3 regions of the Streptomyces sp. NPDC101234 genome follow, and region 2 is predicted to be linked to each of the others. Evidence: riboswitches for the same ligand, from Rfam matches in the RefSeq annotation. Region 2 holds a riboswitch; each other region holds the start of a gene.
The links. Region 2 has a riboswitch for cyclic di-AMP ahead of ACIRR9_RS51155 (M23 family metallopeptidase). Riboswitches for the same ligand answer to the same signal wherever they lie in the genome.
Positions count from the first base shown of each region.

Region 1: another riboswitch for cyclic di-AMP. It lies ahead of ACIRR9_RS00580 (NlpC/P60 family protein); the one in region 2 lies ahead of ACIRR9_RS51155 (M23 family metallopeptidase).
Region 3: another riboswitch for cyclic di-AMP. It lies ahead of ACIRR9_RS21070 (peptidoglycan DD-metalloendopeptidase family protein); the one in region 2 lies ahead of ACIRR9_RS51155 (M23 family metallopeptidase).

Region 1 covers NZ_JBIWOA010000001.1:114,295-118,638, forward strand. Annotated here, with positions in the region: gene ACIRR9_RS00570 (WD40 repeat domain-containing protein) at 1-880, opposite strand, end outside; gene ACIRR9_RS00575 (hypothetical protein) at 892-1,650, opposite strand; gene ACIRR9_RS00580 (NlpC/P60 family protein) at 1,868-3,034, opposite strand; cyclic di-AMP (ydaO/yuaA leader) riboswitch at 3,043-3,214, opposite strand; gene pcrA (DNA helicase PcrA) at 3,538-4,344, shown strand, end outside.
Region 2 covers NZ_JBIWOA010000055.1:21,701-26,044, reverse strand. Annotated here, with positions in the region: gene ribA (GTP cyclohydrolase II) at 1-307, opposite strand, end outside; gene ACIRR9_RS51170 (MarR family winged helix-turn-helix transcriptional regulator) at 460-990, opposite strand; gene ACIRR9_RS51165 (dihydrofolate reductase family protein) at 1,091-2,218, shown strand; tRNA gene ACIRR9_RS51160 (tRNA-Met) at 2,281-2,354, shown strand; cyclic di-AMP (ydaO/yuaA leader) riboswitch at 2,680-2,839, shown strand; gene ACIRR9_RS51155 (M23 family metallopeptidase) at 2,847-3,869, shown strand; gene ACIRR9_RS51150 (aldo/keto reductase) at 4,046-4,344, shown strand, end outside.
Region 3 covers NZ_JBIWOA010000011.1:45,939-50,282, forward strand. Annotated here, with positions in the region: gene ACIRR9_RS21065 (DUF6250 domain-containing protein) at 1-508, opposite strand, end outside; gene ACIRR9_RS21070 (peptidoglycan DD-metalloendopeptidase family protein) at 710-1,621, opposite strand; cyclic di-AMP (ydaO/yuaA leader) riboswitch at 1,626-1,787, opposite strand; gene ACIRR9_RS21075 (alpha-galactosidase) at 2,093-4,165, opposite strand; gene ACIRR9_RS21080 (tyrosine-protein phosphatase) at 4,341-4,344, shown strand, end outside.

The DNA of each region.
Region 1 (4,344 bases), on a different contig from region 2:
CGTCGGCGGTGAGCAGGGCCCTCCCGTCCTGCCGGAGCCGGGGCGGCGCTTCACCCGGCCGGTCGGCCGCCGCCGACCGCACCGTCGCAGCCGGCTCGTCGGCAGCCGTCCACCCTTCCCACAGGTGGTTCTGCGGGTGCGCGCCGTCCGGGTTCTCCGCCAGACCGTCGGCGATCGCCCAGCTCCGCTCGCAGTCCCAGCAGCGGAAGGATCCGGTGAGCGGCATCAGTCTGCGGGCCCATTCCCTCCCGGCCCGCCCTGGGGTGCCCTTGACCGCGACCAAGCCGGCGACGAGACACAGGACGGCCCGCCCCGGTGTTTCGGGGGGTACCCCGGCCGCCGCGACTTCGCGTGCCACCCGAAGGAAGGGCTCCCATCCCTCTCCCAGCACCTCCTCGCGCAGGGCCGTTGCGACCTCGCCCCATGGGTGTTCCCCGGGACGGACATGGGCAGGATCAGGCAGCTCGGGAGCCTCGGAAGGTGGACGCACGGGGTCCACGAAGAAGTCGGGGATCTCGGTATCGGCCCCGCACCCGGGACACACCAGCAGAAGGTGCCCTTCCCGGGGCGTGAGAGACCACAGCGCCGCTGCGGTGTGATGACCGGCGAAGGCGACACAGCACAGCGCGAGGGAGGCGCAGACCTCGGCGGGAGAGCCGGCGGCGAGGAGGCTCCGTACAGCCGCCTGCTCGGCCAGACGAAGGGCGGCGCCGAACCCCGCCTCGAGATCGGCCGGGACGGGGGGCCGGTCCTCCGCGGTCACGACGCATCCCATGTCCACCCAGAAGTCCACGGTCTGTCCCGGAGGCAAGGCCGCTGCCGCCTCCACGAGATGGGGCAGGGCCGCATAGGTCCCGTTGAAGACGGTTCCGTCATCCATGAGTCCGCCGCTCAGGTGCTTCCAGGTCTGCCTCCAGGCATCGCCGCCGCGTCGGGGTCACCGTGCCGGGCCGACTCCCGGACGACTGCGACCAGTGCCTCGCCTTGTGCCCAGCGGTCGGTGATCGCGTGGGCGAGGGCCTCGGCCGCGTCCGTGTCGCCGCGCCGGGCCAGCTCCCGGACCACCTCGATCAGTGCCCTGGCCCGTGCCCGGCGGTCGGTGATCGTGTGAGCGAGGGCCGCTGCCGCGTCCGTGTCGCCGTGGCGGGCCAGCTCCCCCACGATCTCCGCCTGCCGCCCCACGCGCAGATCGGGGTCGATCCGGTCGGCGAGGGCCATGGCCCGCCCGGCCTGCCCTCGCCGGGCCAGCAGGAGTGTCACGGCCCTCAGCGGCATGTCGTGATCACGGCCGGCGCCGTTCCCGAGCAGCGCCTCGGCCCGGTCGGCCAGGGCCAGGGACACGTCATCGCCGGCGGTTTCCGGGACGGCGTCCAGCACATACGCCATCTCCCCGGCGCCGAGGAAGGATCCGGGTGCCGGCGGGCGGGCGTCGAACCCGGCGACGTCTCCTTCGAGGGCCACGTCATGGTCGGAGGCGTCGGCGAGTGCCCACCCGCACAGCCTGTCCCCGGCGCCGGCGAGGGGTCTGGACGGAGGGCGCAGCAGAGCGTCGAGCCGGTCGAGGTCTCCGCTCAGGGCCTCCCAGGCCAACACCGCCGCCAGGGGCCGGGACCACGCAGCCCGGTCGTGGGATCGGGCGAAGTCCTCCACTACGCAATTCCCCACAGGAGACCCCTCGCGCACCGGGACACGGCCCGGACTCCGCGGACACCGGCACCGAGTGATCCCGGCGCACCTACCACCTATTGTCGGCCGTGCCTTCACCAGCCCTGCACCCCACCCGAGTTGGCGGAGGTGAGGGCTGGGGGAGCGGGCTGCGGGCAGGAACGACGAGAAAAGGCCGGCTCACCCGCGGACGTGCAGATGATCAGGCCGGTCGCACCACGCTGTGGATGATCGACTCGCCTCCGTAGTAGATCGACTCCTCCCGGACGTACGCGCCGGGCTTCGGAGCGTGGATCATCATGCCGTTGCCGATGTAGATGCCGACGTGGCTGATGTCGTCGTAGAAGAAGACCAGGTCGCCGGGCTGGGCGTCGGCGAGGGAGACGGTGGTGCCGGCGTTCACCTGGTCGTAGGTGGTGCGGGGCAGGGAGACGCCCGCGGCTTTCCAGGCGGCCTGGGAGAGGCCGGAGCAGTCGTAGGAGCCGGGGCCGGTCGCTCCCCAGACGTACGGCTTGCCGATCTGCGCGCGGGCGAAGGCGATCGCCTTGGCGGCCTTCGTGGCGTAGGCGGAGTCGGAGGAGGACGAGGAGGACGAGGAGCCGCTGGAGGACGACGTCGAAGACGAGGAGGACGAGCTGTCCTGCTTGGCTGCGGCCGCGGCCGCAGCCTGCTGCTTCGCGAGCTCCGCCGCCTTGCGCGCCGCCTCCTCCTGCTTCTGCTTCTCGATCTCCGCGAGCCGTGCCTTCTCCTGGGCCGTCAGCTGCGACAGCAGCTCCCGCGCGGAGGCCAGCTTCGTCTGGACGGTGGTCTTGGCGGTCTTGAGCTCGTCCTGCGTGTCGGTGAGCGTCTGGAGGCTCTTGGCGGCCTCCTGCCGCTTCTTCATGGTCGCCGACTGCTGTGTGACGTAGTCGTCGACCGCGCCCTTCTGACGCGAGGTCAGCCGGCTCATCAGCTGTGTCTCGTCGAAGTAGTCCTGCGGATTGTCCGCGAGCAGGAAGGTCTCCGTGTCGGGGGTCGTTGCCCCGGTCCGGTACTGGGCCGCGGCGAACGACCCCAGTTCCTCACGTGCCTTGTTCAACCGGTCGGTCCGCTGGGCGACGTCGTCGAGCAGGGTGTCGACCTGCCTGCGCTGCGTACCGGTCTTCTCCTTGGCCGCGTCGTACTTCTCGGTGGCCGACTCCGCCTGCCGGTAGAGGGCGTCGACCTTCTTCTCCACCTCCTCCAGGCTCGGCTTGCCGTCGTCGGAGGGTGTGGCGTTGGCCGTCTGGGAGAGCAGGGCCACGGAGGTGAGGGCGGCGGTGGCCAGGGCGGGGGTGCGTATGCCGGCTACGCGCGTTGCGGAGGGTCGGGACTTTCGGTGCGACGCCAACGGGGGCGACTCCTTCCATGTTCCGCCTACCGAGTTAGCTGTCGGGTTCGGGCGGGTGCTTCGGAAGGGTTGCCCTACGGTCCGTTCCCCGTGGGAAGTCGGGACCGATTCACCCCAAGGTCGGTGTGGGTCCCCGGCTCCGGCGGCGCGGCGGCGCACCGGACTCGGCGGAGGCCGTGCGGCCCGGCGACGTTCGCCGGTGGGTGTCGTACGGCCTGCCCGGCACGCTAGCCAACTCGTGTGGTCCGTGTGAAGGTTGATGTGCGATATGCCCGATACATTTTCGTGACCTGAGTGTTGAGTCTCATGCGATGCGGTTGTTTAGGTGGCGTATGTCACGACTTGTTCGGTTCGGGTGAGCGACTCACTCCTTCGGCGGTCGGGGGTCAGGGCGCCCGTGACCTGCGATCGCTGAATGTGATGGACCGAATCCGTCGGGTGGCCGGGGTGAGTTTTCGGGGTGGCGACCGGTTGTCGGTGGGGCGTCCTAGACTCGGAGAGCGATGAGCAGCCTCTTTGACGACAGCTTCCTGGCGAGCCTCCAGCCCCCGCGCGGCCAGGAGGAGGAACCCCCGCCGCCGCCCGAGGACGAGCACGTACCGGAGCCGATTCCGGACGATCTGTTCGGCGGGCGGTTCGACGTGCCCCCGGACCGGGACGCCTACTACCGCGACGGCGCCGCCCGCCCCGCCCTGGACCCGGCCGCGCTCCTGGAGGGGCTGAACGAGAACCAGCGCGCGGCGGTCGTGCACGCCGGCTCCCCGCTGCTCATCGTGGCCGGTGCCGGCTCCGGCAAGACGCGTGTGCTCACCCACCGCATCGCCCACCTGCTCGGCGAGCGCCATGTCCACCCGGGCCAGATCCTCGCGATCACCTTCACCAACAAGGCCGCGGGCGAGATGAAGGAACGCGTCGAGCAGCTCGTCGGCCCGCGCGCGAACGCGATGTGGGTGATGACCTTCCACAGCGCGTGCGTGCGGATCCTGCGCAGGGAGAGCAAGAAGCTCGGCTTCACCTCCTCCTTCTCGATCTACGACGCGGCCGACTCCAAGCGGCTGATGGCCCTGGTCTGCCGTGACCTGGACCTCGACCCCAAGCGCTTCCCGCCGAAGTCGTTCAGCGCCCAGGTCAGCAACCTGAAGAACGAGCTGGTCGACGAGGAGGACTTCGCCGCGCGCGCGAGCGACGGCTTCGAGAAGACCCTCGCCCAGGCCTACGCCCTCTACCAGTCGCGGCTGCGCGAGGCGAACGCCCTCGACTTCGACGACCTGATCATGACCACGGTCAACCTGCTGCGCGCCTTCCCGGAC
Region 2 (4,344 bases):
CGCGTCCCTCCTGGCGCAGGTAGAGCAGGACGCCGCCGCGGTCGGCGATGCGCTCGACGGCCTCGCGCAGCTGGGGGCCGCAGTCGCAGCGGGCGGAGCCGAAGACGTCGCCGGTCAGGCACTCGGAGTGCAGGCGGACCAGCGGGAGGGTGCCGGGGGCGGGGTCGCCCAGGACGACGGCCACGTGCTCCTGGCCGTCGGTCAGGCCGTGGAAGGTGACGAGCTCGGCGTCGACGCTGTAGCCGTCGTTGAAGCGCAGCGGGACCCGGACGCGGGCGCGCTGGGTGGCGGCGGGGTAGTCGGTCATCGGGTTCTCCTGTGTCCGGGTGCAGGACGGTTGTCCCTGTGGGGGACGTCGCGGGCGCCTGCTTCAGATTTGAAGCAGATCCACGGCTGGAACCCTACCCCATGTTTTAAATTTGAAGCAACAGATTTCTGTGAGGAGCCTGAACCCGGGGTTCACGAAGAGGAGGAACCGGAACAGGGGGACGAGCGGCGCCGCCACGGCACCTCGTCGGACGTCGGCCGCGGGGCCTCGTCACCCTCCAGTGCCCGCGCGATCACGGAGCTGATCTCCTGCAGCTGTTCCACCTGGTCCTCGGAGAGACGGTCGAACACCGCCGCCCGTACGGTGTCCACATGGCCCGGCGCCGTGCGCTCCAGCACCGCCATGCCCTCGTCCGTCAGGATCGCGAAGCTGCTCCGCTTGTCCCACTGGCAGTCCTCGCGCCGGATCAGCCCGTCCTTCTCCAGCCGGGTCACGGCGTACGTCAGCCGGCTGCGGGTGATCTTCGCCTTCGCGGCGAGATCGGTCATCCGCAGCTTGCGCTCCGGCTCCTCGGAGAGGTTGGCCAGGATGCCGTAGTACAGGTGCGGCATGCCGGCGTCCTGCTGGAGCTGGCGGTCGATCGCGTCCTCCAGGAGGTTCGTCGCCGCCATGAATGCGCGCCAGGCGCGCTGCTCCTTCGGGGTGAGCCAGCGAGTCGTCATGGGGTCAGTGTAGGTTTGTTTCAAACTTTAACCAAGCGTCCAGTTCGCAGGTCTCGTCCCACCGCCCCCGCCCGCCCGCCGCCGAGAGTGAGCGCGTCCGATGCCGTACCCCCACGTCCTGCTGTCCGCCGCCGTCTCCCTCGACGGCTACCTCGACGACACCGGCCCCGACCGACTGCTGCTCTCGTCCCCGGCCGACTTCGACCGCGTCGACGAGGTGCGCGCGTCCGTCGACGCGATCCTGATCGGCGCCGGCACGATCCGCGCGGACAACCCGCGGCTCCTGGTCAACGACCCCGGGCGGCGTGCGGCCCGGGTCGCCGCCGGGAAGCCGGAGTACCCCCTCAAGGTCACGGTCACCGCGACCGGCGACCTCGACCCGGACGCGAACTTCTGGCACACGGGAGGCGAGAAGGTCCTCTACACGACGGATGCGGGTGCGGATCGGGCGGCCGCCCTGGGCGTCGCCGCCGACATCGTCGCCCTCGGCGCCGACCTCGACTGGCGCCGCCTCCTGGAGCATCTGCACGACGTACGGGGCGTACGGCGCCTGATGGTCGAGGGCGGCGGCACCGTCCACACCCAGCTCCTCCAGCAGGGCCTCGCCGACGAGGTCCAGCTGGTGCTGGCCCCGCTGTTCGTGGGCGACCCGAAGGCGCCGCGCCTGTTCGGTCCCGGCGGCTACCAGGCCGGGCGGCTGCGGCTCCTGGAGAGCCGCCGTATCGAGGACGTCGTCCTCATGCGCTACGAGCCCACGGCCCCCGGCGAGGGCGCGCCGGCCTTTGCCGCCGACCGCCACTGGCTGCGGCTCGCCTGTGAGCTGGCGGCCGAGTGCCCGCCGTCCCGGACGGCGTTCAGCGTCGGCGCGGTGGTGGTCGCGGCCGACGGCACGGAACTGGCCCGCGGCCACTCCCGGGAGGCCGGCGACCCCGTGGTCCACGCGGAGGAGGCGGCCCTGGCCAAGATCGACCCGGCCGACCCCCGCCTGCCCACGGCCACGGTCTACACCAGCCTCGAACCCTGCACCCACCGCTCCTCCCGCCCGCACCCCTGCGCCGAGCTGATCCTCAGGGCGGGGGTACGCCGGGTGGTGACGGCGTGGCGCGAGCCCGACACGTTCGTGGCGGCCGCCGACGGGACGGGGATGCTGAGGGACCGCGGGGTGGCGGTGGTGGTGCTCGGGGAGTACGAGGAACTGGCGAAGGCGCCGAACGCGCACCTCGTGTGACGAGGGCCCCTCGTAACCCGTGTGACTTCCCCTCTTCCGATGGCGTATGCTGGTTTCACCGACGCGGGGTGGAGCAGCTCGGTAGCTCGCTGGGCTCATAACCCAGAGGTCGCAGGTTCAAATCCTGTCCCCGCTACTGAAGGCCAGGGCCGGAATCCGAATTCTAGGATTCCGGCCCTGAGTCGTATCCCGTCCGCGCTGATGGGCGCAGCCTCGCCGCCGTCACACTCGGTGTCCGGACGACCGCCCTCCGCGTAACATCTGAGACACCATCAAAACGCGTGTGACTCCTGGTGTGAACAGGAGGTCCGGTCAACTCGCCCGTTTTTCGCCTGTCGTGGCAGGTAAGTCCATGCTGTGGAAGCTTAATGATCAAGGCGAACAGCTTGGAATCTGACGGCTGGGTCTATTAACGTTCGATAACGCAGCGCGGTCGTCCCAGCCGTCACCCGCGACGGCTCCGTGCGCACGCGCCGAATCCCGTGAGGGAACCGGGGAACCACCACCTTGGGGTGAATCGCGAGGCTACCGCCGGGTACAAAACGGCCGGTATACGCGCGTAGGAGACCTTCTGCTCCGAACCCGTCAGCTAACCCGGTAGGCGGCGGAAGGAAAGGAGTGCGCCCGCGTGGCGTCCAACCCACCTGCCCCGACAGCTCCGTTCGTGCCCAGCCAGCGGCAACCCGACACCTTCGGCTACGGCAGCTACCGCACCGACGAGGGCCCCTGGGAGGAGTGGAACCCCACCGAGGACTCCCTCGACCCGGTACGCGGCCGGCACCGGGTCGCCAAGCAGCGCGGCGGCGGGCTCGCCCGCAGCTCCACGGTTCTCGGCGTCGGTGTCATCGCCGCCGTCGGCGCGGGCGGCATGGCCAGCGCCAACACCGGCAAGCCGCCGGTCTCCATCTCCATGCCCGACCTGTCCTCCGTCGACTCCCTGTTCGGCGGGAACGGCGGCCACCAGGCCACCCAGACCGCGCTGAGCAGTGTCACCACGACGACCGCCACCGACGCGGACTCCTCCTCGTCCGACGCCGGCGAGGCGCTGCGCAACCGGATCATCGCCCAGGCCGAGCGGCAGCAGAACCAGCTCGACACCAAGGCCGTCGCCGCCGCCGACAAGGCGATCTCCGCCGCGGAGGCCAAGGCGGAGAAGGCGGCCGCGGCCAAGGCCGCCGACTCCAAGGAGAAGGCGCAGGCCACCGAGAAGCAGAAGGCCGAGCAGGCCCGGCTCGCCGCGCTGGCCAAGCAGTACACGCTGCCGGTCGTCTCGTACACGATCACCGGCACCTTCGGCCAGGCCGGCTCCATGTGGTCCTCCGGCTACCACACCGGCCTCGACTTCGCGGCCCCCACCGGCACGCTGATCAAGGCCGTCCACAGCGGTACGGTCACCGAGGCGGGCTGGGCCGGCTCCTACGGCTACCGCACGATCCTGACCCTGGACGACGGCACCGAGCTGTGGTTCTGCCACCAGTCCTCGATCGGCGTCTCGGTCGGCCAGAAGGTCTCCACCGGCGATGTCATCGGCCGCGTGGGCGCCACCGGCAACGTCACCGGACCGCACCTCCACCTGGAGGTCCACCCCGGCGGCCAGGCCACCGCCATCGACCCGATGACCTGGCTGCGCGGCAAGGGCCTCAACCCCTGACGGACACTTCCTGATCTCCGGCGGTCCTGACGACAACCCCCCCGACGTCAGGGCTGCCGGTCAGGCGTGTCGGGCCTGCTCCTGCCAGCTGCCTGCTCTCCGGCTGCCCTCCGCTTTTACGAGAACTTCGTATAGCCCCGGCATGGTGTGCCAGGTCACCGATGTTGAACTGAAGCATGACTGCTTCTTCCGCTTCCGCTTCCTTCCGTAAGCTCGGCGCCTCCGACCTGGAGGTCTTCCCGCTCGCCCTCGGCGGCAACGTCTTCGGCTGGACGGCCGACGAGGCCACCTCCTTCGCCGTCCTGGACGCCTACGCGGCCGCGGGCGGCAACTTCGTCGACACCGCCGACGCCTACACGGCCTGGATCGAGGGCAACAAGGGCGGCGAGTCCGAGACGATCATCGGCAAGTGGGTCAAGGCGCGCGGCAACCGCGACGACGTCGTCATCGCGACGAAGGTCAGCCAGCACCCCGA
Region 3 (4,344 bases), on a different contig from region 2:
TGTAGTCGTAGATCAGCGGCCGGACGCCGGGCTCGCCGACGTAGCGGCGCAGCCGGGTGGTGGTGTTGTAGTTGGCGCCGAAGCCGACGTAGTAGGTCTTCAGGTAGTCGTAGTCGGCGAGCGCGCCGGTGCGCGAGGGGGCGAACAGGTCGTCCGGGGAGCGCACATCGGTGGCGTTCCAGAAGTTGTTGAGGTCGGAGACGCGGTCGTCGGCGCCGCCGGCCGACACCGGGGTCGCGGTGTACTCCAGGACGTACGACCCTTCGAGCCGGCGCCGGAACCAGACGGTCGCGCCCGCGGGCACGTCGACCTCCAGGATCCCGCGGGCCGCGGTGACCGTGCCGCCCTGCTCCAACTCCACGAACCACTGGCCGAGGCCGTGGCGGAAGTCGTCGGCGGCGATCAGGCCGTGGTGCGGGGCGGCGGCGGTCGCGGGTGCGGCGGGAGCGAGGGCCGCGAGGGCGGTTCCGGCGGCCAGGACTCCGAAGGCTCGGCGGGTGGTCGTCATACGGCGGGTTCCTTCCGGGGCGGCACGGCGAGGGAGTGATAGAAAGCGCTTGCAGCCATGGAGGCCACTGTGCTGCCTCACCGCCCTCGCTGTCGATGCCCCGGACACACCCGCCACAGGAAAGCAACGCACCGAAGGCCGGACCCGGGGATCGGGGGTCCGGCCTTCGGAGTGTGTGTCGGGCCAGGAGCGGCGCCGGCGTCAGCCGACGGCGAGGCCCTTCGCGCGGAGGTAGGCGACCGGGTCCACGTCCGAGCCGTAGTCGGGGGTGGTCCGGATCTCGAAGTGGAGGTGCGGGCCGGTCACGTTGCCGGTGGCACCGGAGAGGCCGATCTGCTGGCCCGCGGTCACGGTCTGGCCGACCGAGACGGAGAGCGCGGAGAGGTGGCCGTACTGCGCGTAGTAGCCGTCGGCGAGCCTGATGACGACCTGGTTGCCGTAGGCGCCGCCCCAGCCGGCCGTGACGACCGTGCCCGTGCCGACGGCCTTGACCGGGGTGCCGCTCGGGACGACGAAGTCGACGCCCGTGTGGTAGCCGCTGGACCACATACTGCCGGCGACGTGGTAGCCGGTGCCGAGGGTGCCGCCGGAGACCGGAAGGGCGAAGCCGGCGGCGGTCGTGGTGGCCGAGGAGGACGACGAAGCGGCGCCGGACGACTGCGAGTCGGACCGTTCCCCGGAGCGGGAGTCCGAGGTCGAGGTGTCCGGCGTCACGGTGTGGCGGTCGCCGAGCGTGAGCTCGAGGCCGGGGTGGATCAGCGAGGGGTTGTCGCCGACGGCCTGCCGGTTGTCGGCGTAGAGCCGGTGCCAGCCGCCGCTGACGTGCTGCTCGCGGGCGATCTTCGCCAGCCAGTCGCCGGAGACCACGGTGTAGCTGCGGTGCCCGGAATACGCGGCGGCGGACTTCTTCACAGCCGCCCTCTTCACGGCCGTCTTCTCGACGGTCGGAATCGACTGCGCGGCCTTTTCGGACACGGACTGCACAGTGGCCGCGTGGGCGCCGGTGGCCCCCATGAGCGGCAGGGCCAGCGCTGCGCCACCGGTACCGGCGACGGCTATGGAGCGGGTGAAACGCTGGCTCTTGGGGCGGCGGTGCTTACCCTTCGCGGGCATGGCGCATTCCTCTCCGACGCCTGCGAGGTGAGCTGTCGGGTTCGGGCTGGAGCTGCCCGGCCACGCGAAAAAGACGTGACTACACCCCTAGCCGTCCCGGGAACCGGAACAGGCGGTCTTACCTGGTGGGTCCCCCGCTCCTGCCGGGCACGGGTGAGTGTGTGGGGACTCCGGACGGCGGCAGGATTCGGCGTTCCGTCCGGATGTGCGGCGAACGTAAGCGAGCAGGACGCGCGTGGACAAGGGACCGGTTCCCGCTGTCGGAGTTCCACTTGATCCGCTACGGGAATTCCCGGTCACCCTCCGTGAATTCCGTCCGCGCGCGTTTTTCGATTCCCCTGAAAAGCTCGCGAATTACGTGGACATGACGCGCGACGGACGGTCACGAATATGACGCTCCTCACGCACGTCACACCACGTCCCCTTATTTCAGGCCGAGTTATGGCGAAGGTGCTAATTCAGACATAAGAGTCAGATGCGGCGTAGCTGGATTACCGTCGCATCCAGGTCACCCTTCAGGCCGACCCGCAGCCCGTGGTGCAACAGCACGGCACCTCGGTACACTTCGCCGGTTTCGCGGCATTCGTACGATGCCGTCGGGTCCAGTCCCTGCAGCCGCAACGCCGGCACCGGCTCGCCGTAGCTCTGCGCCTGGAGCCAGGCGAGGACGACGGTCTCGTCGCCGAGCGTGTACTGCACGGCGCTGAGCCCGCCGGTCGGCGGCCGCAGCCGGAACTGGTCGCCGCGCTGCACCAGGGGCCGGATCTCCTTGTAGAGCTCCACCCAGCGGCCGGCCTCGGCGAGCTCCTCCTCGGTCCACTGCGAGAGGTCGCCACCGACGCCGAGCGCACCCGCCATGGAGCTGACGAAGCGGAAACGCAGCGAGCTGACCCGGCCGTTGAGCTGGTGGTTCGGGCTGTCGGTGACCCAGGCGGACATCACCCGGGCAGGGTGGATCTGGCTGAAGCCGTGCTGGATGGCGAGCCGGTCCAGCGGGTCGGTGTTGTCGGAGGTCCACACCTCGTCGGTACGGGTCATGATGCCGAGGTCGATCCGGCCGCCACCGCCGGAGCAGGACTCGATGGCGACGTTCGGGTGGGCCGCGCGGATCCGGTCGAGCAGGGCGTACAGCCCTCGCACATGGTCGACCCAGAGGCGCTGCGGGTAGGGCTCGCCGGGCCAGCCCGCGTCGGTGAAGCAGCGGTTGAAGTCCCACTTGACGTAGTCGATGGGGGCGTTGGACAGCAGGGTGTCGAGCTGCTGCCAGAGGTACTCCTGGACGTCCTCGCGGGCGAGGTTGAGCACAAGCTGATTACGGAGTTCCGTCCGCTTCCGCCCCTCCTGGTACTGGACCCAGTCGGGGTGCGCGCGGTACAGGTCGCTGTCCGCGTTGACCATCTCGGGCTCGACCCAGATGCCGAACTGCATGCCGAGGGCGTGCACATAGTCGGCCAGGGGCTTGAGGCCCTTCGGGAAGCGGTCCGGGTTGGGGGTCCAGTCGCCGAGGCCCGCGCGGTCGCTGGTGCGGGCGCCGAACCAGCCGTCGTCGACCACGAAGAGCTCGACACCGATGGCGGCGGCCCGCCGGGCGAGGGTGGCCTGCTGCTCCTCGGAGATGTCGAAGGTGGTGGCCTCCCAGGAGTTGAACAGCACCGGCCGGTCCTGGTCGGCGTCCGGGATGATGTACGCACGCTGGTAGGCGTGCCAGGCACGGCTGGCCCCGCCGAAGCCGCCGTCGCTCCACAGGCCCGCGAAGACGGGGCTGGTGTACGACTCCCCCTCGGCCAGCATCAGCAGGCCGGAGTCGTCGTAGCCGGCGCCGCCGGTGATCTGCACGCGCGCGTCCGGCAGCTGGGCTACGGCGATCCGCCAGGAGCCCGACCAGCCGAGGGCGCAGCCCCAGACCTCGCCGCGCTCCTCGGTGGCGTCCGTGTCGAGGGCGACCCAGGGCAGGTGCTGGTGGCTGGTGTGGCCGCGGCGGCTGCCGATGACCTTCTCGCCGTACGTGAGCGGGGCCTGGGTGAGCCGGGACTCGGCGGCCCAGCGGCCGTGCAGCTGCGAGAGCCGCCAGCCCTCGCGGTCGGGCAGCGTCCAGGCGGCCGGGTCGGCACGCAGCAGCTCCACGCGCGCGTGCCCCTCGTTGCCGACGGTCACCCAGCGTTCGACCACGTCGTCGCGCATCCGGTAGTGCAGGGTGATGAGGATCCCGTCGTCACGGAAGCGCAGCCGGAGCTCGTCGCCCTGGGTCTCGTACGACTCGAAGGTCCACTCGGTGCCGCGGCGCTCCTCGGTGCGCAGGGACAGCGCGGGACGGACGAACCGGGGACCGCCCTCGACGGGGTACTCCTCACGGCCGTCGAGCGGGGACTCGAAGGGCCAGTAGCCGGGCAGCGGGTGCACGGCGAGGGCCTCGGCGTCGGCGAGCTGAATTCTTGGGCCCCAGTGCAGATGGAGCAGTTCCCCGGCCTCCGTGAGGTGCAGCGCGTAGCTGCTGCCGGGGCCCGACAGGAGCCAGGTACGTCCGTTTTCGGCGATGTCCACCATCGAGAAACCTCACACAAGGGCCAACAGATCCGCTCAAGCACCAACATCATCAAGTGCCGCGGCCTCTGAGGCAACGCCTGTGGACAACTCATTGCCCGTGGAAACCGATGTCGTATGGTCGAGCCAGTGCCCGTCGACGAGCAGCGCCGACGGGGCCGGCCGGGAGGAGCCCCCCGTGA